Regions from separate parts of the Pseudoduganella dura genome, predicted to be linked through region 4. Evidence: predicted binding sites of a transcription regulator. Region 4 holds the regulator's gene; each other region holds the start of a gene.
The links. The regulator LexA, encoded in region 4, represses DNA repair genes until DNA is damaged. The targets are predictions, from matches to a motif close to ACTGTATNNNNATACAGT.

Region 1 (5,270 bases), 1.1 Mb from region 4:
TGAAGTGCTTGACGGCGTTGGTCACGTACACGGCGCGGCGGTCCAGTGCCGCTTCATCCATCGCCTTGTCCAGCAGTTCGCCGGCCGGGCCGACGAACGGCTTGCCGGCCAGGTCCTCCTGGTCGCCCGGCTGTTCGCCCACCAGCATGATCTTCGCGCGGCGCGCGCCCTGCCCCGCCACCGCCTGCGTGGCGTTCTGCCACAGGTCGCAGCGCCGGCACTCGTCCAGCGAACTGGGTTGCTGGCGTTCCGGCGCCGCCTGTTCGGACGAGATCGGGATCGTGGTGCCGCCCCGCTTGCCGACGGTATCGAGCTGCCCGACCTTGCGCGCGCCGGCCGCGGCCTGGCTGACCATGTGCGTCACCACTGCGCCTTCGGGCAGGTTTTTCCAGAAGCGGTGGCGGATATGGCCGTGCATGATGCCCGCGTTCAGGCGCGCTGGATTGAAGATGCTGCGGTAGTAGGTGAGCCACAGCGATTCGCCGGCATCGGTGAAATCGGCCGCGCTGCGCGCCAGCGCCGCGCCGGTGTGCAGGGTGGCGCCGTCCCACAGCACGGTGGCCTCGGGCGTGGCGATCATCCAGCTGGTTCGGCCCATGCGCCTGGCGAAGTGCTGTGCCACTTGCGGCAGCACGTCGTGCGCCGGCTCGAACCACGCGACGAAGCGTGGCGCGCCTTCCTGTTCGGGGCGTTCGCGAAAGCGCAGGTAGGCATGCATGTCGTGTTCTTCGTGCCGCACCGCCCGCACCATGTGGTGCAGGCGGGCGCCATCTTCATCCGCCATCGAGATCACCTCGTGTTCGCCGCGGTGCCAGCGCCACAGCACGCGGTAGAGGAAGGCCCAGCGGTCGTGGGCCCGATAGCAGGCTGCGCCTTGCAGCATTTCAATCAGTTTGCGGGAAATACGCGGCTGCAAACCGGATGGAGGATTGTTCGGGGGCGGCGGGTCCGATCGTTCATCGGGGTTATGAGTATCCTCACTAACCAATGCGCTTGCTGACTCGTTTGCTGCACTTGCCACTTCCACTGCATTTGCTGCTTCCACTGCACTTGCAACTTCAACTGCACTTGCTGCTTCTACTGCACTTGCAACTTCAACTGCACTTGCCACTTCAACTGCACTTGCCACTTCAACTGCACTTGCCACTTCAACTGCACTTGCCACTTCAACTACACTTGCCGAGTCATCGACAACTTCATTCACAAGCTCATTTACCGCTACCGGAGGCATTGCACTCAACAGGTCTCCGCCGCCTTCCTGCATTACCCATTGTACGTATTCGGGCGCGACATGGCGCACGATCAGCGCGCGCGCGGCGGTACGCCACTCGGCAAACGACGTGACCACCACCGGCTGGCCGGACAGCGCCAGCGCAACGGCATCGTCCTTCATGCAGCCTGCAGCTCCGGGAACAGTGCCATCTGCTGCGGCACGTCGGCCATGGCCTGGCGCAATGTATCGGACGAGGTGGTGTCCCGTGCCGGACGGTAGTCGGCGGTGACGATGAACGGCGCCACCTTCTTCATGCTGCAGCGCAGGCGCGCGAGATCGGCCCAGCGCACCTGGCGCATGCGGCGCAGCTCGACGATGCGCTGCGCGTTGCGGATGCCGATGCCGGGAATGCGCGCGATCATCTGCGGCTCGGCGCGGTTCAGGTCCATCGGAAAATGCTCGCGGTGTGACAGTGCCCATGCCAGCTTCGGGTCGATGTCGAGCGACAGGTTGCCCGATGCGGGCAGCAGTTCCTTCGCCTGGAAGCCATAGCTGCGCAGCAGGAAATCGGCCTGGTACAGGCGGTGTTCGCGCAGCAGCGGCGGCGGCGCCAGCGGCACGCTTTTCGGGCTTTCCGGGATCGGGCTGAACGCGCTGTAGTACACGCGCTTGAGCTTGTAGCTGCCGTACAGCGTTTCGGCGGTGGTAAGAATGCGCGCATCGTCGCTGGCATCGGCGCCCACGATCATCTGCGTGCTCTGCCCCGCCGGCGCGAACCTGGGCGACTTCGGTTCGGCTTCCTTCTCGTCCAGCTTCAGGCGGATATTGCCCATCGTGAGCTTGATCGTGTGGACGCTCTTTTCGGGCGCGAGCTTTTGCACGCTGTCCTGCGTGGGCAGTTCGATGTTGACGGACAGGCGGTCGGCATAGCGGCCGGCCGCCTCGATCAGCGCCGGGTCGGCATCGGGAATCGTCTTCAGATGGATGTAGCCGCGGAACTGGTGCACTTCGCGCAGCTCGCGCGCAACGGCCACCAGCTGCTCCATCGTGTAGTCGGCGGACTGGATGATGCCGGAGCTGAGGAACAGGCCGTCGATGTAGTTGCGCAGGTAAAAGTCGACCGTGAGTTTCACCACTTCCTGCACCGTGAAGCGGGCGCGCGGCACGTTCGACGTGCGGCGGTTGACGCAGTACTGGCAGTCGTAGACGCAGAAGTTGGTCAGCAGGATCTTGAGCAGCGAGACACAGCGGCCATCCGGCGTATAGCTGTGGCAGATACCCATGCCGTTGGTCGCGCCGATGCCATCCTTGCCCTCGGACGAACGCTTCGGTGCACCGCTGCTGGCGCACGACGCGTCGTATTTCGCCGCATCGGCGAGGATTTCCAGCTTGTCGTTCAGCTCCATTTTTGGCACCCAACTGTACAGATATACAGTATAGCGGAGTGCTGTTCGGGAGACTGGACGGGCGGCCGAAAATACCGGGTCAGCAGCGGTTCAAGGTGCCAGACACTTTTCCAGGGGAAAAGATGTCCGGCACCGGTTTTGCCGGTTATTGCGCAGCGCTGTAACGCGAGCCCAGGTTGGCTTTCAGCTTCGTTTGCAGTTCGGGCAATTCGTTGATCGTCATGCCCAGGTCGTGCAGGTGGCCGTCGTTGATGCCGTAGACCCAGCCGTGCACGGAGAGTTGCTGGCCGCGGTCCCAGGCGTCCTGCACGATGGTGGTCGAGCAGACGTTGACCACCTGCTCCACCACGTTCAGCTCCACCAGCTTTTCGCTGCGCACGCGCTCGTCGAGCACGGTGCCCAGGTAGCGCTCGTGTTTCTGGCTCACGTCCTGCACATGGCGCAGCCAGTTGTCGACGAGGCCCACGCGGGCGCCGGTCAGCGCGGCGTGCACGCCCTTGCAGCCATAGTGGCCGACGATGATCACGTGCTTCACTTTCAGCACTTCGATCGCGAACTGCAGCACGGAGAGGCAGTTCAGGTCGGAGTGGACGACCACGTTGGCGATGTTACGGTGTACGAACACGTCGCCTGGCAGCAGGCCGAGCAGTTCGTTGGCGGGCACGCGGCTGTCCGAACAGCCGATCCACAGGTATTCCGGCGACGCCTGGTTGGCCAGGCGGTGGAAGAATTCCGGATCGCGCTGCACCATCGAGTCGGCCCAGCGGCGGTTGTTGTTCAGGAGTTCCCGCAGGTCGGAAGGCTTGGTATCGTTCATGAAGTTCCTTTCAGACGTGACAAGGCCGCCGGTTGCATGCCTCGCAACGCGGCGGCCGAAAATGCAGCTGCCAGTTTACCCGATCCGGATGGTGTCGGCCGAACGTACTTTTTTGGTAGCGGTCTCTTGCCGAGGGCTGCCGCCCGCGGCAACGAACTTACTCAAAAACTTACTCAAAAAAATCCTTGACCTTGTCCATCCAGCCCTTCGACTGCGGGCTGTGCTTCGAGCCGCCTTCGACGGTGGCGCGTTCGAACTCGCGCAGCAGTTCCTTCTGCTTGTCGGTCAGCTTGACCGGCGTTTCGACGGCCACGTGGCAGAACAGGTCGCCCGGATAACCCGAGCGCACGCCCTTGACGCCCTTGCCTTTCAGGCGGAACGTCTTGCCGGACTGGGTGCCTTCGGGCACGGTGAACGACACCTTGCCGGACAGGGTCGGCACTTCGATTTCGCCGCCCAGCGCCGCTTTCGCGAACGAGATCGGCATCTCGCAGTGCAGGTCGTCGCCTTCGCGCTGGAACACCGCGTGCGCCTTGATGTGGATTTCCACATACAGGTCGCCCGGCGGCCCGCCATTGGTCCCGGGTTCGCCGTTGCCGGACGAGCGGATGCGCATGCCGTTGTCGATCCCCGCCGGGATCTTCACTTCCAGCGTCTTGTTGCGCTTGATGCGGCCGGCACCCGCGCACGTAGGGCACGGTTCCGGGATGATCTTGCCGGTGCCGTGGCATTTCGGGCAGGTCTGCTGGATGCTGAAGAAGCCCTGCTGCATGCGCACCTGGCCGTGGCCGCCGCAAGTCGAGCAGGTGACCGGCGACGTGCCCGGCTTGGCGCCCGAGCCATGGCAGCTGTCGCACTTGTCCCAGGCCGGCACGCGGATCGTGGTGTCGAAGCCATGCGCGGCCTGCTCCAGCGTGATCTCGAGGTTGTAGCGCAGGTCCGCGCCGCGGTAGACCTGGGGGCCGCCGCCACCGCGCCGGCCGCCGCCGCCGCCGAAGATGTCGCCGAAGATGTCGCCGAACGCATCGCCGAAGCCGCCGGCGCCACCGAAGCCGCCGCCGCCCATGTTCGGGTCCACGCCGGCGTGACCGTAGCGGTCATAAGCCTCGCGCTTTTCCGGATTGGTCAGCATCTCGTAGGCTTCCTTGACCTCCTTGAATTTTTCTTCCGCCTCTTTGTTGTCCGGGTTGCGGTCCGGATGGTACTTCATCGCAAGCTTGCGATAAGCCTTCTTGATTTCTTCTTCGGAGGCATTTTTTGCCAGGCCGAGAATCTCGTAAAAATCACGCTTTGCCATATGCAGGCACCTAACTGAACTGAATAGAAGGGAAACTGTAACAGGACGCCGAGGTTGCTGCCACCTGCGGCCGCCACCCGCTGCTGATACCCGATGCCCCGGGAGCGTTGGCGTTGTGAAACAACCTCATAACCATACCGGTTATGCAAAAACGCCGAGCGGGCACCGTGCAACGGCAACTCCCCTCGGCGAGGCCGCATGCGCAGTCGGCGACTGCGCGTGCGGCCACTCTGGCGGCTAAGCCAGATTATTTGTTGTCTTTGACTTCCTTGAAATCGGCATCGACAACATCATCCTGCTGCGCACGGTTGTCCGCGCCGCCGGCCTGCTGGCCCGCACCCGGACCACCCGCCGCGCCGCCTTCCGCACCGCCGCCGGCCGCAGCCTGCTGCGCCTGCATGTCGGCGTACATCTTCTCGCCCAGCTTCTGCGCGGCTTCGGTCAGCGCGGCCACCTTGGCATCGATCGAGGACTTGTCGCCGGACTTGATCTCGCCTTCCACGTCGGTGATCGCCGCTTCGATCTTCGCCTTCTCGT
Region 2 (5,270 bases), 770 kb from region 4:
AACACGATGATCAGCGCGTTGAAGATCACGGCGGACAGGATCGCCGAATCGGGGCTGGTCAGGCGCATCACGTCCAGCGTGCGCAATTGCGGATACGTGCCGACGAAGGCCGCCGGGATGATGGCGAAATACTTGGCCACGTCGTTGGCGATCGAGAACGTGGTCAGCGCGCCGCGCGTCATCAGCATCTGCTTGCCGATCTCCACGATTTCCAGCAGCTTGGTCGGGTTCGAATCCAGGTCGACCATGTTGCCGGCCTCCTTGGCGGCCTGGGTGCCGGTGTTCATCGCCACCGCCACGTCGGCCTGGGCGAGCGCGGGCGCGTCGTTGGTGCCGTCGCCGGTCATCGCCACCAGCCGGCCTTCGGCCTGCGAGCTGCGGATCAGTTTCAGTTTTTCCTCGGGCGTGGCTTCGGCCAGGAAATCGTCGACCCCCGCCTCGGCGGCGATCGCCGCCGCCGTCAGCCGGTTGTCGCCGGTGATCATCACGGTGCGGATGCCCATCTTGCGCAGCGCCGCGAACCGTTCCCGGATGCCGGCCTTGACGATATCCTTCAGCTCGACCACGCCCATCACCTTGCCGTCGTCGACCACCACCAGCGGCGTGCTGCCGCGGCGGGCCACGTCGTCCGCCATGCGCGCCACCTCGGCCGGCCAGCGCCCGCCCTGCCCTTCCACATAGCGCCGCACGGTGTCCATCGCGCCCTTGCGCAGGCGCCGGGCACCGATGTCGGCGCCGCTCATCCGCGTCTGCGCGGTGAATTCGACGAACGAGATTTCCTCCTCGCCGCCGGCGGTGGCCAGCTCGTGTTCCCGTTCTTCAACTGTAAAGCGCTGGCGTGCCAGCGCGACGATGCTGCGCCCTTCCGGCGTTTCGTCGGCCAGCGATGCCAGCCGCGCCGAGCGGGCCAGCTGCTCCTCCGTCACGGCGTGCGCCGGCAGGAAGGCGGCGGCCTGGCGGTTGCCGTGCGTGATCGTGCCGGTCTTGTCCAGCAGCAGCACGTCCACGTCGCCGGCCGCCTCGACGGCCCGGCCGGACGTGGCGATCACGTTCGCCCCCATCATCCGGCTCATGCCGGCCACGCCGATGGCCGACAGCAGGCCGCCGATCGTGGTGGGGATCAGGCATACCAGCAGCGCGATCAGCACGGTGACCGGCACCGGCGTGCCGCCGCCGGCCGCGCCGGCGGCGAACAGCGAGAACGGCAGCAGGGTCACCGTCACCACCAGGAACACGATCGTCAGGGCGACGAGCAGGATGGTCAGCGCGATCTCGTTCGGGGTCTTCTGCCGCTTCGCGCCCTCCACCATCGAGATCATCCGGTCGATGAACGCTTCGCCCGGGTTGACGGCCACGCGCACCACCAGCCAGTCCGACAGCACGCGGGTGCCGCCCGTGACGCTGGCGAAATCGCCGCCCGACTCGCGGATCACCGGCGCCGATTCGCCCGTGATCGCGCTTTCGTCGACCGACGCGACGCCCTCGGTCACTTCGCCGTCGACGGGAATCACGTCGCCCGCCTCGACCAGCACCGTCATGCCCTTGCGCAGGTCGGAGGCCGGCACCGGCAGCCACGTGGTGCCGTACCTGGGCGTGGCCAGCTTCTTCGCCGTGACGGTGGTCTTGAGCGCCCGCAGCGATGCCGCCTGCGCCTTGCTGCGCCCCTCGGCCAGCGCCTCGGCGAAGTTCGCGAACAGCACCGTGAACCACAGCCAGACGGCGATCGCCGCGATGAAGCCCGCCTTGCCGCCGCCGACGGCGGCCTGCGCGGCCAGCAGCGTGGTGGCGATGCTGCCGATATAGACGACGAACATGACCGGGCTGCGCAGCTGCACGCGCGGGTGCAGCTTGCGGAACGCGTCGCCCAGCGCGGGAACGGCCAGCCGCGAATCGAAAAGTGTCAGCGGTGTGCGTGACATGGAAAGCCTCTCAATGGAAAAGTTGCAGGTGTTCGACGACGGGGCCGAGCGCCAGCGCCGGCACGTAGTTCAGCACGCCGACCAGCACGACCACGCCGATCAGCAGGCACACGAACAGCGGGCCATGGGTCGGCATCGTTCCGCCGGTCGCCGGCAGGCGCTGCCTGGCCGCCAGCGAACCGGCGATGGCCAGCACCGGCACGATCACGGCGAAGCGGCCGAACCACATGGCGATCGCCAGCATCGTGTTGTAGAACGGCGTGTTGGCGGACAGCCCGGCGAACGCGCTGCCGTTGTTGTTGGCGGCGGAACTGAACGCGTACAGGATCTCGGAAAAGCCGTGCGCGCCCGGGTTGGCGATGCCGGCCGTGCCGGCGCCCGTGACGACGGCAATCGCCGTGCCGGACAGCACGAGGACCGGCGTGACGAGAATGGCGATCGACGTCATCTTCATTTCGTACGGACCGATCTTCTTGCCCAGGTATTCCGGCGTGCGGCCGATCATCAGCCCGGCGATGAACACCGCCAGGATCGCGAACACCAGCATGCCGTACAGCCCCGAACCCACGCCGCCGAAGATCACTTCGCCGAACTGCATCAGCAGCAGCGGCACCGCGCCGCCCAGCGGCATCAGCGAATCGTGCATCGCGTTGACGGCGCCGCAGGAGGCGGCCGTGGTCACGGCGGCGAACAGCGCCGAACCTTTGACGCCGAAGCGGGTTTCCTTGCCTTCCATGTTGCCGCCCGATTGCAGCGCGCTCGCCGCCTGGTCGACGCCGAGCCCCTGCAGCGCCGGGTGCGCCACCTGCTCGGCCGAAAACACGGCGAGCGTCATCAGCACGAACACGATCGTCATCGCCGCCAGCACGGCCCAGCCCTGGCGGATGTCGCCGACCAGCCGGCCGAAGGCGAAGCACAGCGCGGCCGGGATCAGGAAGATCGCGATCATCTGGATGAAATTGGCCAGCGCCGTGGGGTTCTCGAACGGGTGCGCGGAATTGGCGTTGAAGAAGCCGCCGCCGTTGGTGCCCAGCAGCTTGATCGCTTCCTGCGAGGCGACCGGCCCCATGGCCAGCGTCTGCGCGCCGCCTTCCAGCGTGGCGACCTGCCGGTACGCATCGAAGTTCTGGATCACGCCCTCGCCCATCAGCAGCACGGCCAGCAGCAGCGACAGCGGCAGCAGCACGTACAGCGTGGCGCGGCTGACATCGACCCAGAAATTGCCGACGGAGGCGCTGGAGCGTGCCGCGAACCCGCGGACCAGCGCGAACACGACGGCGATGCCGGTGGCGGCGGACAGGAAATTCTGGCCCGCCAGCGCCACCATCTGGGTGAAGTAGCTCATCGTCTGCTCGCCCGAGTAGCCCTGCCAGTTGGTATTGGCGACGAAACTCACGGCCGTGTTGAACGAGGAATCGGGGCTCACGCCGGGCAGATGCTGCGGGTTCAGCGGCAGCCAGGCCTGCAGGCGCTGCACGGCGTAGACGAACACCGCGCCCAGCGCGTTGAAGACGACCAGCGCGATCGCATAGCTTTTCCAGCCCGTTGCCCGGTCCGCCGGCAGCCCGGCGGCGCGGTACAGCCACCCTTCGGCCTTGTGCAGCCAGCGGAGGCCGGGGATGGGCGCGTCGCCGGCGCCTACCTTGGCCAGGAACGCGCCGAGCGGCCAGGCCAGCGCCAGCAGCACCAGCAGGAAGGCCCCCAGCAAAGTCAGCGATTGGGCGGTCACAGGTCCTCCGCCTTCAGCAGTGCTGCCAGCAGGTAGACCAGCAGCCCGCCCGCGGTGAGCGCGCCGATCAGGTAGACGGCGTTCATGGCTTGCTTCCCAGCCGGGCGCACCCGGCCGCCATGGCGCAGGCCAGCGCCGCGAACACGCCGATCGCGGCCAAAAACACGATATCCATCGCTTTCCTCCCAGGTGTTGTGAAGGAAGGCAGGTTATCGACGGGCGTCTAAAAACGGGGTAAAGACTTGTACGGCAGGTGTAAACAAGGTATAAAAGCGGCCTTTCACTGTATATTTATACAGATGTTTTCAGGGCTGCTTGCTCGTCGGGCCGGCGCCTCGGATAGAATGCCGGACTAAACGCAGCGGTAAAGGCGCGGCACAAAGCGCAACACGAGCACAGCACGAACAGCAGCAACCAGTACCAACCCAGCGCCAACCCGGTGCACTCACTCAGCAATCGTCACGTATGGCCACGAAAAAAACAGTTTCCGACTACAGCGAATCATCGATCCGCGTGCTGAAGGGCCTGGAGCCCGTCAAGCAGCGCCCCGGCATGTATACCCGCACGGAGAACCCGCTGCACATCATCCAGGAGGTGATCGACAACGCATCGGACGAAGCGCTGGGCGGGCATTGCCGCAATATCACCGTCACGCAGAACGCCGACGGCAGCATCACCGTCGAGGATGACGGCCGCGGCATCCCGGTCGGCCTGCACCCGGAAGAAAACGTGCCCACGGTGGAGATCGTGTTCACGCGGCTGCACGCCGGCGGCAAGTTCGACAAGGGCTCGGGCGGCGCGTACGCGTTCTCCGGCGGCCTGCACGGCGTGGGCGTGTCCGTCACCAACGCGCTCTCCAAGCGCCTGGAAATCAACGTCTGGCGCAAGGACGACAAGGGCAACGGCTACCACACGCTGGCGTTCGAGAATGGCGACCTGGTCCAGCCCCTGACGTCGCAGCCGGCGCCGAACGGCAAGAAATCCGGCACCCGCGTCACCGCCTGGCCGGATCCGAAGTATTTCGACTCGCCGCTGATCTCGCAGGTGGAGCTGCAGCGGCTGCTGCGCTCGAAGGCCGTGCTGCTGCCCGGCGTGACCGTCACGCTGAAGAACGGCAAGACCGGCGACGTGCAGACCTGGCAATACAACGACGGCCTGCGCGGCTACCTGAACGAGGCGCTGGCGCAGACCGGCAACGGCGAGACCTGGGTGCCGCTGTTCGAGGGCGAGCAGTTCGCCGGCCCGGATGCCGAGGGCTTCGCCGAGGGCGAAGGCGCTTCGTGGGTGGTGGCGTGGACGGAAGAAGGCGCGATCATGCGCGAATCCTACGTCAACCTGATCCCCACGCCGAACGGCGGTACCCATGAATCCGGCCTGCGCGAAGGCCTGTTCGGAGCGATGAAGAACTTCGTCGAACTGCATTCATTGTTGCCGAAAGGCGTGAAACTGCTGCCGGAAGACGTATTTGCGCGCGCTTCGTTCGTGCTGTCCGCGAAGGTGCTGGACCCGCAGTTCCAGGGCCAGATCAAGGAACGCCTGAACTCGCGCGACGCCGTGCGCCTCGTCTCCACCTACAGCAAGCCGGCGCTGGAACTGTGGCTGAACCAGCACATCGACTGGGG
Region 3 (5,270 bases), 210 kb from region 4:
CCTGGTCGTCGTTGGCGACAGCAGCGCGCGCGGGCAGCGCTGGATCGCGGCGATCCGCGCCGCGGCCCCGCGGTACGCGGCACAGCTCACGTTCGAGTACTGGGACAAACAGGACTATGAACAGGTGATGGAGCGGCTGCGGGGACTGGACCGCGACAGCGCCCTGCTGCTGCTGGCCGCCGGCCTGACCGACAAGGCCGGCCAGCTCAATCCGCACGAACTCGCGCACCGTATCGCCGCGGCCAGCCACGTGCCGGTCTTCACGCACCTCGATTCGCTGGTGTTGCCCGGCATGGTGGGCGGCTACGTGATCAGCGGCGAAGGCGTGGGCCGCACGATCGCACGCGTGCTGCTGGGCCAGCGCAGCGACGACATCGCATTGCAACGCTATGTATTCGATGCCCCGACCGTCGAACGGTTCGGCCTGCGCAACCTGCCGGCCGATGCCAAGCTGCTGAACCGCCCGGACAGCGTGTGGGACCGGTACCGCTGGCAGATCATCTCTGGCATCGCGCTGATCGTGCTCGAAGCCGTCCTGATCTCGGCGCTGGTGGTGGCGCTGCGCGAACGCCGGCGCACGCTGGCCGCGCTGAACGACGAGCGCGACCACCTGGAAGAACGCGTGCAGCGGCGCACGCAGCAGTTGCAGATGGCGAACATCCGGCTGGAAGAACTGGCGACGACCGATCCGCTGACCGGCATCGCCAACCGCCGCAAGATGACGGAGGAGATCGCGGCCGAGCTGGAACGCGCGCGCCGCTTCGGCCACCCGTTGTCGGTGCTGATGGTGGACATCGACTTCTTCAAGCGCATCAACGACACGTACGGCCACGACACCGGGGACGGCGCGATCGTGGCGCTGGCGCAGCTGCTCGCCGGCTCGCTGCGGGCGATCGACACCGCGGCCCGTTTCGGCGGCGAGGAATTCGTGGTGCTGATGCCTGAAACGGATGAAACCGTGGCCACGGTGGCCGCCGAGCGCCTGCGGGCGGCGGCTGCCGCGCTGCGCGTGCCCGCGGAAGATGGCACCGACGTGACGCTGACCATCAGCATCGGCCTTGCGTCGGCGGCCCGCGACGATACACCATCGGCATTGCTGATGCGCGCCGACAAGGCGCTGTATCGGGCCAAGCAGGAAGGCCGCGACCGGGTGGTGAGGTTCGACGCGCGGCTGGGCGCCGGTGGGGTGGGTTAACCCTCCGCGTCCGGCTGTTGCGACGGATGGGCGGCCTGGAACGCCGGGATGTCCACGCAGGCGGCATCGATCCGCGCGATCGTGGGGTAAGGCGCCAGGTCGATGTCGAAGCGCCGGGCATTGAACACCTGCGGCACCAGGAAGCAGTCGGCCATCGTGGGCATGTCGCCGTGACAGAAGCGGCCGGTGGCCGCGCCGTTCGCCAGTTGCGCTTCCAGCACGCGCATGCCTTCGCCAAGCCAGTGCCGGTACCAGGCGTTCCGGTCTTCCTCGGACAGCCCCAGCGCGCCCTTCAGGTGCCGCAGCACGCGCAGGTTCGTCAGCGGATGGGTATCGCAGGCAACGGTCTGCGCCAGCGCGCGCACGCGGGCGCGGCCCAGCGCATCGGGCGGCAACAGCGGCATCATCGGGTGGGTTTCATCCAGGTATTCGATGATCGCCATCGACTGGCCGAGCGTGACGCCTTCCGTCTCCAGCGCCGGCACCAGCTCGCTCGGGTTGACGGCGCGGTAGGCGTCGTCGTGCTGCTCGCCGCCGTTCTTCAGCAGGTGCACGGGGATCGACTCGTAGCCGATGCCTTTCAGGTTCAGCGCGATACGCACACGGTAGGCGGCGGAGCTGCGGAAGTAGGTGTAGAGCTTCATGGTCTGTCTCCTTGTTGTTGGCCAACGCGTTCCTGGTCGACAGGTTCAGGGCCGGTTCATTCCAGGCCGCCATATTAACCGGGGCGCTTCGCCGGCGCCGGACCGGCCCGCGGCCTATAATTGCCAGTCCCCATTTCCCTTGTTGCCATGTCGCACAACACCATCGAAATCAACCGCGCGATGGACCGCTTCGACGGCCACCACAGCGTGTGGCTGTTCGGCTACGGTTCGCTGATCTGGAAAGCCGATTTTCCCTTCATCGAGCGGCGCCCGGCCAGTATCGACGGCTGGGTGCGGCGCTTCTGGCAAGGTTCGCACGACCATCGCGGCACCCCGGATGCGCCCGGGCGCGTCGTCACGCTCGTGCCGCAGGAAGGCGCCGTTTGCCATGGCATGGCGTACCTGGTGACGCCGGAAGAATTCGTCCATCTCGATCATCGCGAAAAGAACGGCTACCTGCGGCTGCCGATCGGCATCCGCTTCGATGGCGGCGGTTCCGAAGAGGGCCTTGTCTACATCGCCCGGCACGACAATGCCGCCTACCTGGGCGAAGCGTCGGAACTGGAGATCGCGCGGCACATCGCCGCCGCGCGCGGGCCGAGCGGGCCGAACAGGGAATACCTCGTGCACTTGGCGCAGGCGCTGCGAGCGATGGGGCACGAGGATGCGCATGTGTTCATGATCGAGCGGTATCTGGCCGAGCTGAAGGAATGCCCTTAGACCGCCCGGGAATCCGATGGCCATGTACCGGGCCTGGCCGCTTCCAGCCATTCCTCGATGCCCTTGAGCGTCAGCACGGCGCCTTCGATGCGCAGTGTCGACTCGTCGCACACGCGCACCGAGACCCGGCTTTCTTCCCATCGGCGCCAGCGCGGCCCGACGGGGCGGTAATGGCGGATGCCATCATCCCCGCTGGTCTGAACGTAGCCGGTGGCGGCCATGTGCCGATGAAGCAGCGCGGCCATGGCCGTGGCGTGCATGGCCGTCGTGATGTCGATCCTGGCCGGCAGTACCGCATACAACGGCACACTGGCGCAGGCTGCCGCGGACAATGACACCCAGAACAACGGCGGAACCGGTTCCATGTAGGGAACAATGGCAGCCATGATCGCCAGGACCGCAAGAATGAGAATGCAGTACGACAGCAGTTGGCCTGCCGACTGGATCGGCCACAGATACCGCCACGCCGAATGCAGGCGCATGATCTTCGATACAGTTGATTGCATGATGACGCTCCCCGGATGTGATGTCCTGCTGTTCGACGCGCGCAAGACATCCCCATTGGATCATGCAAAACAGAAATATAAATTGACGCTTTTTAAGAAAATCCCGCGTTAGAACAAACTCATCTGCCCCATCGCTTCCGCCCGCTTCGCCTTCGCCCCCACCGGCGGCACCACCAATGGGCGCCGGAACCGGGTGCAGTCGAGCTGCCGGAAACGCGAGCCGCGGCCGGTCATGCCGAAACGCTGCCGGGCCTTTTCCACCCGCTGGCGGATCAGGTCCGCCCACAGGCCCTGCCCGGTCATCCGCGAATCGAACGACGCGTCGTAATCCTTGCCACCGTGCATTTCACGCACGCGGTTCATCACGCGCTGGGCACGGTCCGGGAAGTGCGCTTCCAGCCATTGCTGGAACAGCGGATTGACTTCCCATGGCAGCCGCAGCACCGTGTAGCTGGCCTGGATCGCGCCGGCGTCGAACGCCGCTTCCATCACTTTTTCGATTTCGGGTTCGGTGACGAACGGGATGATCGGGGCGATCGACACGCCCACCGGGATGCCCGCCTCCGTGAGCGTGCGGATCGTGCGCAGGCGGCGCTCCGGGGAAGCGGCGCGCGGTTCCAGCGTGCGGGCGATTTTCGGGTCGAGCGTGGTCAGCGTGATCGACGCCGCCGCCAGCCGCTTTTCCGCCATCGGCGCGAGGATGTCGATATCGCGCTCGATCAGCGACGATTTCGTGATCAGCCCCACCGGGTGCTCGCATTCGCGCAGCACTTCGAGGATGCGGCGCGTGATCCGCAGTTCCCGCTCGACCGGCTGGTAGGCATCGGTATTGACGCCCAGCGCGATCGGCTCGACGGCATAGTCCGGCTTGCACAGCTCGCTGCGCAGCAGTTCGGGCGCGTTGATCTTCGCGTACAGCTTGCTCTCGAAATCGAGCCCCGGCGACAGGCCCAGGTAGCTGTGCGACGGCCGCGCGAAGCAATAGATACAGCCGTGCTCGCAACCGCGGTACGGATTCAGCGACAGGTCGAACGGGATGTCCGGCGACGCGTTGCGCGTGAGGATCGATTTCGCGGTTTCCTCGGTGACCTGCGTGCGCCAGACGCGCGGTTCGTCTTCCTCGCGCAGCCAGCCGTCGTCGAACGTTTCGCGCACGTTCACTTCATAGCGGCCCTGCACGTTCGTGACGGCGCCCCGCCCCTTCAGCGCTTTCAGTGAACGGGGCGGCAGCATCACCTGCCCGGCCCGGGGATCGAAATCTGCTTGCGGATCGAAATTATCGCGGTGCATGAGAGCTCCAGTACTGGGTCCACTACAACTGTATGTATATACAGTATTCTAGGCCGATCTTCAAGTCAATGCAACTGCCTTGCGTACCTTGGCACTTCGCCAACTGGTATGATTCGCAATTCCGCGTCCGGTGCGAATCCGGACCCCACCATACAAGAGCAATATGACTACGAATACTCCGTCCTTCCTGGCCAGGATCCCGCTTGCTTTCAGCGCTTTCTTCAAAACGCTGGGCAACGCCGAATTCGCCAACCGTTACCAGAACGACCAGATCGGCCCCGTGGCCGCGCCGCCGCCGCCAGCTCCCGCACCTGCTCCGGTAGCCGCGCCCGCGCCTGCTCCCGCGCCACCACCGCTGCGCGAAGCCACGCCGGATGCCGCCCTGCAACTGCTGTCGCTGCTGCAGCGCGAAGCGCGCCTGATCGACTTCACGCAGGAAAACCTGGCCGGCTATTCGGACGCCGACATCGGCGCCGCCGCGCGCGTGGTGCATGAAGGCTGCAGCAAGGTGCTGAAGGAACACTTCACGATCGAACCGGCGCGCGCGGAGGCCGAAGGCAGCCGCGTGACGCTGGAAGAAGGCTTCGATGCCGCCACCGTGCGCCTGACCGGCAACGTGGTCGGCAAGGCTCCGTTCAAGGGCACGCTGAGCCACCGCGGCTGGCGCGCCACGGCCGTGCGCCTGCCGAAACTGGCCGAAGCGCACGATGCGAAAATCCTGGCACCGGCGGAGGTGGAACTGTGAGCGACCTGAACAATACCCCGCGCTATGCGATCGGCATCGACCTGGGCACCACGCACAGCGCGCTGTCGTACGTGGACCTGGGCGCCAGCGATGGCGAGAATACGCAGCAGTCGGTGCTGGGCGTGCCGCAGCTGACGGCGCCGGGAACGGTCGAAGACCTGCCGCTGCTG
Region 4 (5,270 bases):
ATCTTTCAGGGTGTCGACGTCTTTGTAATCGACTTGTTCAACGCCGGCGGCGGTGAAGCGGCAGAACTTCTTGCGCTTGAACAGCGGGTTCTGCTGTTTGCGCTTTTCTTTCAGCTTGGCTTTGTTTTTGTCGAACTTTTTACCGAATGCCATTTTAGGCTCCTGTATCTAAATGTTGTGTCGCTGGAGCGGCACGAAAATCAATGATGTGAAATACCAGGCTCTTGCTGTTGCGGCTTCTCTTCGCGAGGAACCCCGTGAACTCGTACACGGCTCCCAGTGGCGCCTGGCTGAACCGGCCGGAAATCTCGCCCGCGGCAACCGCGGAGATTTCGAACTCGGTCAGTCGGGCAATGCCCGCCTCCATCTGCTGCGAACTGTGCTGCAATACTGCATTCACAATCGGCATGCCGGCCGGGGTGAAACGAATCACTTCCCGTTCGGTGATGAGGCCGACAAACTGGAGCTGGTTCAGCGGAATTCCGAAACGAATTTAGGCGGCAGCGGCGGCGGCAGGCGCAGCAGCTTCGGCGCGGTGGCTCTTGGCAGCGTCTTCGCGCTGGACCGACTTCATCATTGGCGAAGGAGCGGTTTCCGCTTTCTTCATCTTGACGGTCAGGTGGCGCAGCACGGCATCATTGAATTTGAACGCGGTTTCCAGTTCCACCAGAGTGTCGTTGTCGCACTCGATGTTCAGGCAGATGTAGTGTGCCTTGGCCAGTTTCTGGATCGAGTAAGCCATTTGACGGCGGCCCCAATCTTCGACGCGGTGGACATTACCGCCGCGCGAGGTCACGCTGGCTTTGTAACGTTCGATCATCGCGGGCACTTGCTCGCTTTGGTCCGGATGGACGATAAATACGATTTCGTAGTGACGCATGCAAACTCCCTTAAGGACTGTGTTGATAGCCCACCCCGGCGTCAAGACGGGTGTGGGAAGAGGTAAGCCCGCTAGCATAGCAGGGATTTTGGACAATTGCTAGTTACCGCCTGGCCATCCCGGCTGGCCGTCGCAGCTGCCCCCCGCCGGCAATGTTGCTTCAAAACCAGGCTAAACGCCGCCTTTAAAGAAATATTTCGGCGAAAGCACGGTTTACCCTTGCATTCGCGCGAGTACTGTACAAAAATACAGACTGTCTATATCCACAGCTATCGCATCATGATCAAGCTCACTGCAAGGCAGGAACAAATTCTCAATCTGATCAGGGATGCCATCACCACCACCGGCTTCCCGCCGACCCGTGCGGAAATCGCCGCCGAGTTGGGCTTCAAATCGGCCAATGCGGCCGAGGAACACCTGAAGGCGCTGGCGCGCAAAGGCGCGATCGAGATCACCGCCGGCACGTCGCGCGGCATCCGCCTGCTGGGGGAGCGCGCGGCGCCGGCCGCGCCCGCCATGTCCGCGCCCATGTCCGCGCCTATGTCCGATTCCCTGCCGCACGTGCCGGCGGCATTGCTGATGCAACTGCCGCTGATCGGCCGCGTGGCCGCCGGTTCGCCGATGCTGGCACAGGAAAACCTGGAAAAGAGCTACAGCGTCGATCCCGCGCTGTTCTCCGCGAAGCCCGATTTCCTGCTGAAGGTGCGCGGCGAGTCGATGCGCGATGTCGGCATCATGGACGGCGACCTGCTGGCCGTGAAGAAGGTGGACAGCGCGAAGAACGGCCAGATCGTGGTCGCCCGCATCGGCAACGAGGTGACGGTGAAGCGCTATCGCCGCACCGGTTCAACGATCGAGCTGCTGCCCGAAAACCCGGATTTCAAGATCATCACGGTGAACCCGGACGATGAGTTCGCGCTCGAAGGCCTGGCGGTCGGCCTGCTGCGCACCTGGCACTGAGTACCTGCCAGGTACCCGGCGCCGGGAAGCTGGCACCGGGAATCAGGTCTGAGAATCCGGTACTGAGCACCAGGCACTGCCTGCCGGGTGCTCAGCGGCCCCTGCTCTCCTCTTGCGCGCCTGCCTGCCCCGTGGGCCGCACCGCCACCTTGCCGTTGGCCAGGTCCACGTACACGGCACGCTGTCCGAAAAAGTCCGCGCCCACGATGCCATCCGGCTGGAAGAATTCCGGCAGCGGCATCAGGTAGGGCTTGACCGCACCTCCTCCCGGCAGCGCCAGCGACACTGTCCGGCAAGGCTTTCCTGGCCCGAACAGGTCGCATGGCGCCGTGTCGTCCTTCTGTGCCTGCACCGATTGCGGCTTGACCAGCGAGATGCTGGCGGCCGAATCGAACACCAGCCGGTAGCTCGCCCGGCCGTTCGACAATGTCGTGACGATACCCTCGTGGACCTTCTCATGGGGCAGCGCCTGCCAGCCCGGTCCCGCGTCGAGCGGCGCGCCGAAGCGCAGCGTGCGCGCCGACTGGTCGTAGACGAACGGCTGCTGCGCGAACAGGCCCAGGCCGATTACCGAATGCGGCGGCGGGCCCGCCTCCTTGCCGATGTTCAGGCCCCACGCCTCATACGATACGCCGGTCACCTCGCCGAACGCCACGCCGTTGATGACGAGGTCGGGAATCACGAACTCTTCTTCCTCGCGCACCTTGCCGGCCAGGTCGGCGCTGCGCTGCTTGCGCCCGGTAAGCCGCAGGCCGGGGATCTTCGCCATCACGTCGCGCGTCAGGTGCACGGTGCGGCTCGATCCGATGTCGAACGTGAACGGGAACGTGGCGCCGTCGATCGTCAGCTGCGCGACCGGGATGCCCTTTTCCAGGGCCAGCGGCACCGATACCCCGGCATGCGCAGCGGTGCACAGCGATGCGGCGGCCAGCAAGACCGCCGCACCGCGGCAGCGGTGCATCATGCGTCCAGCGCCTGCCGGAAATCGTCGACCAGATCGAGGGTATCCTCGATGCCCACCGACACGCGGATCAGCGATTCGGCGATACCCATCGATGCGCGGCGCTCGGCACCCATCTCGTAGAAGATCGTGTGCGCGACGGGAATCACCAGCGTGCGCGTATCGCCCAGGTTCGATGCCGGCACGGCGACCTTCAGGCGGTTGAGGTAGTCGAAGCAGTCGATGCCGTCGCGCAGCTCGAAGCTGAACAGCGAGCCGTAGGCTTTGAACAGGTCCGTTGCGATGGCATGCTGCGGGTGCGACGGCAGGCCCGGATAGTGCACGGCGGCCACGCGCGGATCGGCCGCCAGCATCTCGGCCAGCGCGCGGGCGTTGGCGCAGGTGCGCTCCATGCGCAGCGCCAGCGTCTCGGCGCCCACGGCAATGTGGTGCGCCGCCTCCGGGCCGAGCGAGGCGCCGAAGTCGCGCAGCCCCTTGGCGCGGATCTGCGTGATGCCCCACATCGCGGGCGCGGCCTTCTTGTAATTCTCGAAGATGTTCGGGAAGCGGCCCCAGTCGTAGGCGCCGGTATCGGTCAGGCTGCCACCCAGCGCGTTGCCGTGGCCGGCGATCGATTTCGTCAGCGAATTGATGACGATGCCCGCGCCCACCGCTTTCGGGAGGAACAGGTAAGGCGTGGTCATCGTGTTGTCGACGATGTACAGGATGCCCTTTTCGGCGCAGAGCTCGCCGATGCGCCGCAGGTCGGCGATCTGCGTGCGCGGATTGGCGATGGTCTCGACGAACACGATGCGCGTGTTGTCGCGGATGGCGGCGGCCACGTTGGCGACATCGGTCGCATCGACGAAATCGACGCCCACGCCCTGCCCGGCCACCGTCTGCCACAGCGAATTCGTGTTCCCGAACAGGAACGACGACGACACCACGTGGTCCCCGGCGCGCAACAGCGACTGGAACACGGCGCCGATCGCCGCCATGCCGGTGGCGAAGCACAGGGTGGCCACTCCGCCTTCCATCTTGTTCACTTTTTCTTCCAGCGCCGACACCGTGGGGTTGCCCTGGCGGCCGTAACGGAAGCCCGGCTCGCGGCCCTGGAATACCGAGGCCAGCTGGCGCGCATCGGTATAGCCGAACGCAACGGACGTATGGACGGGCTTGTGCAGCGATCCCTGCTCGATGGTCTTCTGGCGGTCGCCATGCAGGATCGTGGTGGTGAAACCGTAGTTTTTCTTGTCGTTCATTTGGTCACAGAAAAAAAAGGGCTCCGCGAGGAGCCCGAGATTCACGCTTCGGTCGTGGCCGCGTTCAGGTTCAGCTGGGTGCGCGCGGCATCCTCGACTTTCGCCTTGGGATTGTGGCGCGCATGCTCGATGCGGTCCAGGTAATCCGCCGACACATCGCCGGTGATGTACTTGCCGTCGAAGCAGGATGCCTCGAAGCTCGTCAGTGCCGGATTGACGTCGGAAATTGCCCGCTTCAGGTCGTCCAGGTCCTGGTACACCAGCGCATCGGCCGTGATTTCCTTGCACACTTCGTCGACGGTGCGGCCGTGGGCGATCAGTTCGTCGCGGGTCGGCATGTCGATGCCGTACACGTTCGGGTACAGCACCGGCGGCGCGGCGGAAGCGAAGATCACCTTCTTCGCGCCCGAATCGCGCGCCATCTGCACGATCTCGCGGCTGGTGGTGCCGCGCACGATCGAATCGTCGACCAGCAGCACGTTCTTGCCCTTGAACTCGTCGCCGATCGCGTTCAGCTTCTGGCGCACCGATTTCTTGCGCAGCGCCTGGCCCGGCATGATGAAGGTGCGGCCGATGTAGCGGTTCTTGATGAAGCCTTCGCGGTACTCCTTGCCAAGGCGCAACGCCAGCTGGATTGCCGCCGGACGCGACGAATCGGGGATCGGCATCACGACATCGATGTCGTCCGCCAGGCCTTCGCGCTTGATCTTGTCGGCCAGGTATTCGCCCATCTTCAGGCGGGTGCTGTAGACGGACGCGCCGTCGATCACGGAATCGGGCCGCGCCAGGTACACGTATTCGAACACGCACGGGTTCAGCGACGGGTTGTCGGCGCAGATGCGGCTGTGCAGCTTGTGGTCGGCATCGATGAACACGGCCTCGCCCGGCAACACATCGCGCACGAAGCGGAATCCGGCGCCTTCCAGCGCCACCGATTCGGACGCCAGCATGTACTCGGTACCGCTTTCAGTCTCGACGATGCCGAGGCACAGCGGGCGGATGCCGTGTGGATCGCGGAAGCCCAGCAGGCCCACGTTGGCGATCTGCGCCACGGCCGCATAGCCCCCCTTCACCCGGCGGATCAGCACCGTCACGGCATCGAACAGCGTGCCGGGATCGAGCGAATAGCCGGTGGTCGCCTTCTGGATTTCATGCGCCAGCACGTTCAGCAGGATTTCCGAGTCGGAATCGGTGTTGATGTGGCGGCGATCGTTCTTGAACATATCGC

Region 1: the regulator LexA is predicted to act here: its motif matches at 2,632-2,649, upstream of GJV26_RS16180 (putative DNA modification/repair radical SAM protein).
Region 2: the regulator LexA is predicted to act here: its motif matches at 3,931-3,948, upstream of GJV26_RS17475 (DNA topoisomerase IV subunit B).
Region 3: the regulator LexA is predicted to act here: its motif matches at 4,383-4,400, upstream of GJV26_RS21730 (PA0069 family radical SAM protein).

Annotation. Positions count from the first base shown of each region.
Region 1 is NZ_WNWM01000002.1:3,687,665-3,692,934, reverse strand. Features, by position in the region: gene GJV26_RS16185 (UdgX family uracil-DNA binding protein) at 1-1,045, opposite strand, end outside; gene GJV26_RS16180 (putative DNA modification/repair radical SAM protein) at 1,390-2,619, opposite strand; gene can (carbonate dehydratase) at 2,765-3,436, opposite strand; gene dnaJ (molecular chaperone DnaJ) at 3,606-4,733, opposite strand; gene dnaK (molecular chaperone DnaK) at 4,981-5,270, opposite strand, start outside.
Region 2 is NZ_WNWM01000002.1:3,985,716-3,990,985, reverse strand. Features, by position in the region: gene kdpB (potassium-transporting ATPase subunit KdpB) at 1-1,919, opposite strand, end outside; gene kdpA (potassium-transporting ATPase subunit KdpA) at 1,930-3,648, opposite strand; gene GJV26_RS17480 (potassium-transporting ATPase subunit F) at 3,645-3,734, opposite strand; gene GJV26_RS17475 (DNA topoisomerase IV subunit B) at 4,114-5,270, shown strand, end outside.
Region 3 is NZ_WNWM01000002.1:4,968,587-4,973,856, reverse strand. Features, by position in the region: gene GJV26_RS29965 (GGDEF domain-containing protein) at 1-1,195, shown strand, start outside; gene maiA (maleylacetoacetate isomerase) at 1,192-1,839, opposite strand; gene GJV26_RS21740 (gamma-glutamylcyclotransferase) at 1,987-2,559, shown strand; gene GJV26_RS21735 (hypothetical protein) at 2,556-3,041, opposite strand; gene GJV26_RS21730 (PA0069 family radical SAM protein) at 3,174-4,298, opposite strand; gene GJV26_RS21725 (DUF2760 domain-containing protein) at 4,519-5,100, shown strand; gene GJV26_RS21720 (Hsp70 family protein) at 5,097-5,270, shown strand, end outside.
Region 4 is NZ_WNWM01000002.1:4,759,312-4,764,581, reverse strand. Features, by position in the region: gene rpsR (30S ribosomal protein S18) at 1-153, opposite strand, end outside; gene priB (primosomal replication protein N) at 155-475, opposite strand; gene rpsF (30S ribosomal protein S6) at 494-880, opposite strand; gene lexA (transcriptional repressor LexA) at 1,160-1,840, shown strand; gene GJV26_RS20805 (pepsin/retropepsin-like aspartic protease family protein) at 1,932-2,804, opposite strand; gene GJV26_RS20800 (cystathionine gamma-synthase family protein) at 2,801-4,042, opposite strand; gene purF (amidophosphoribosyltransferase) at 4,084-5,270, opposite strand, start outside.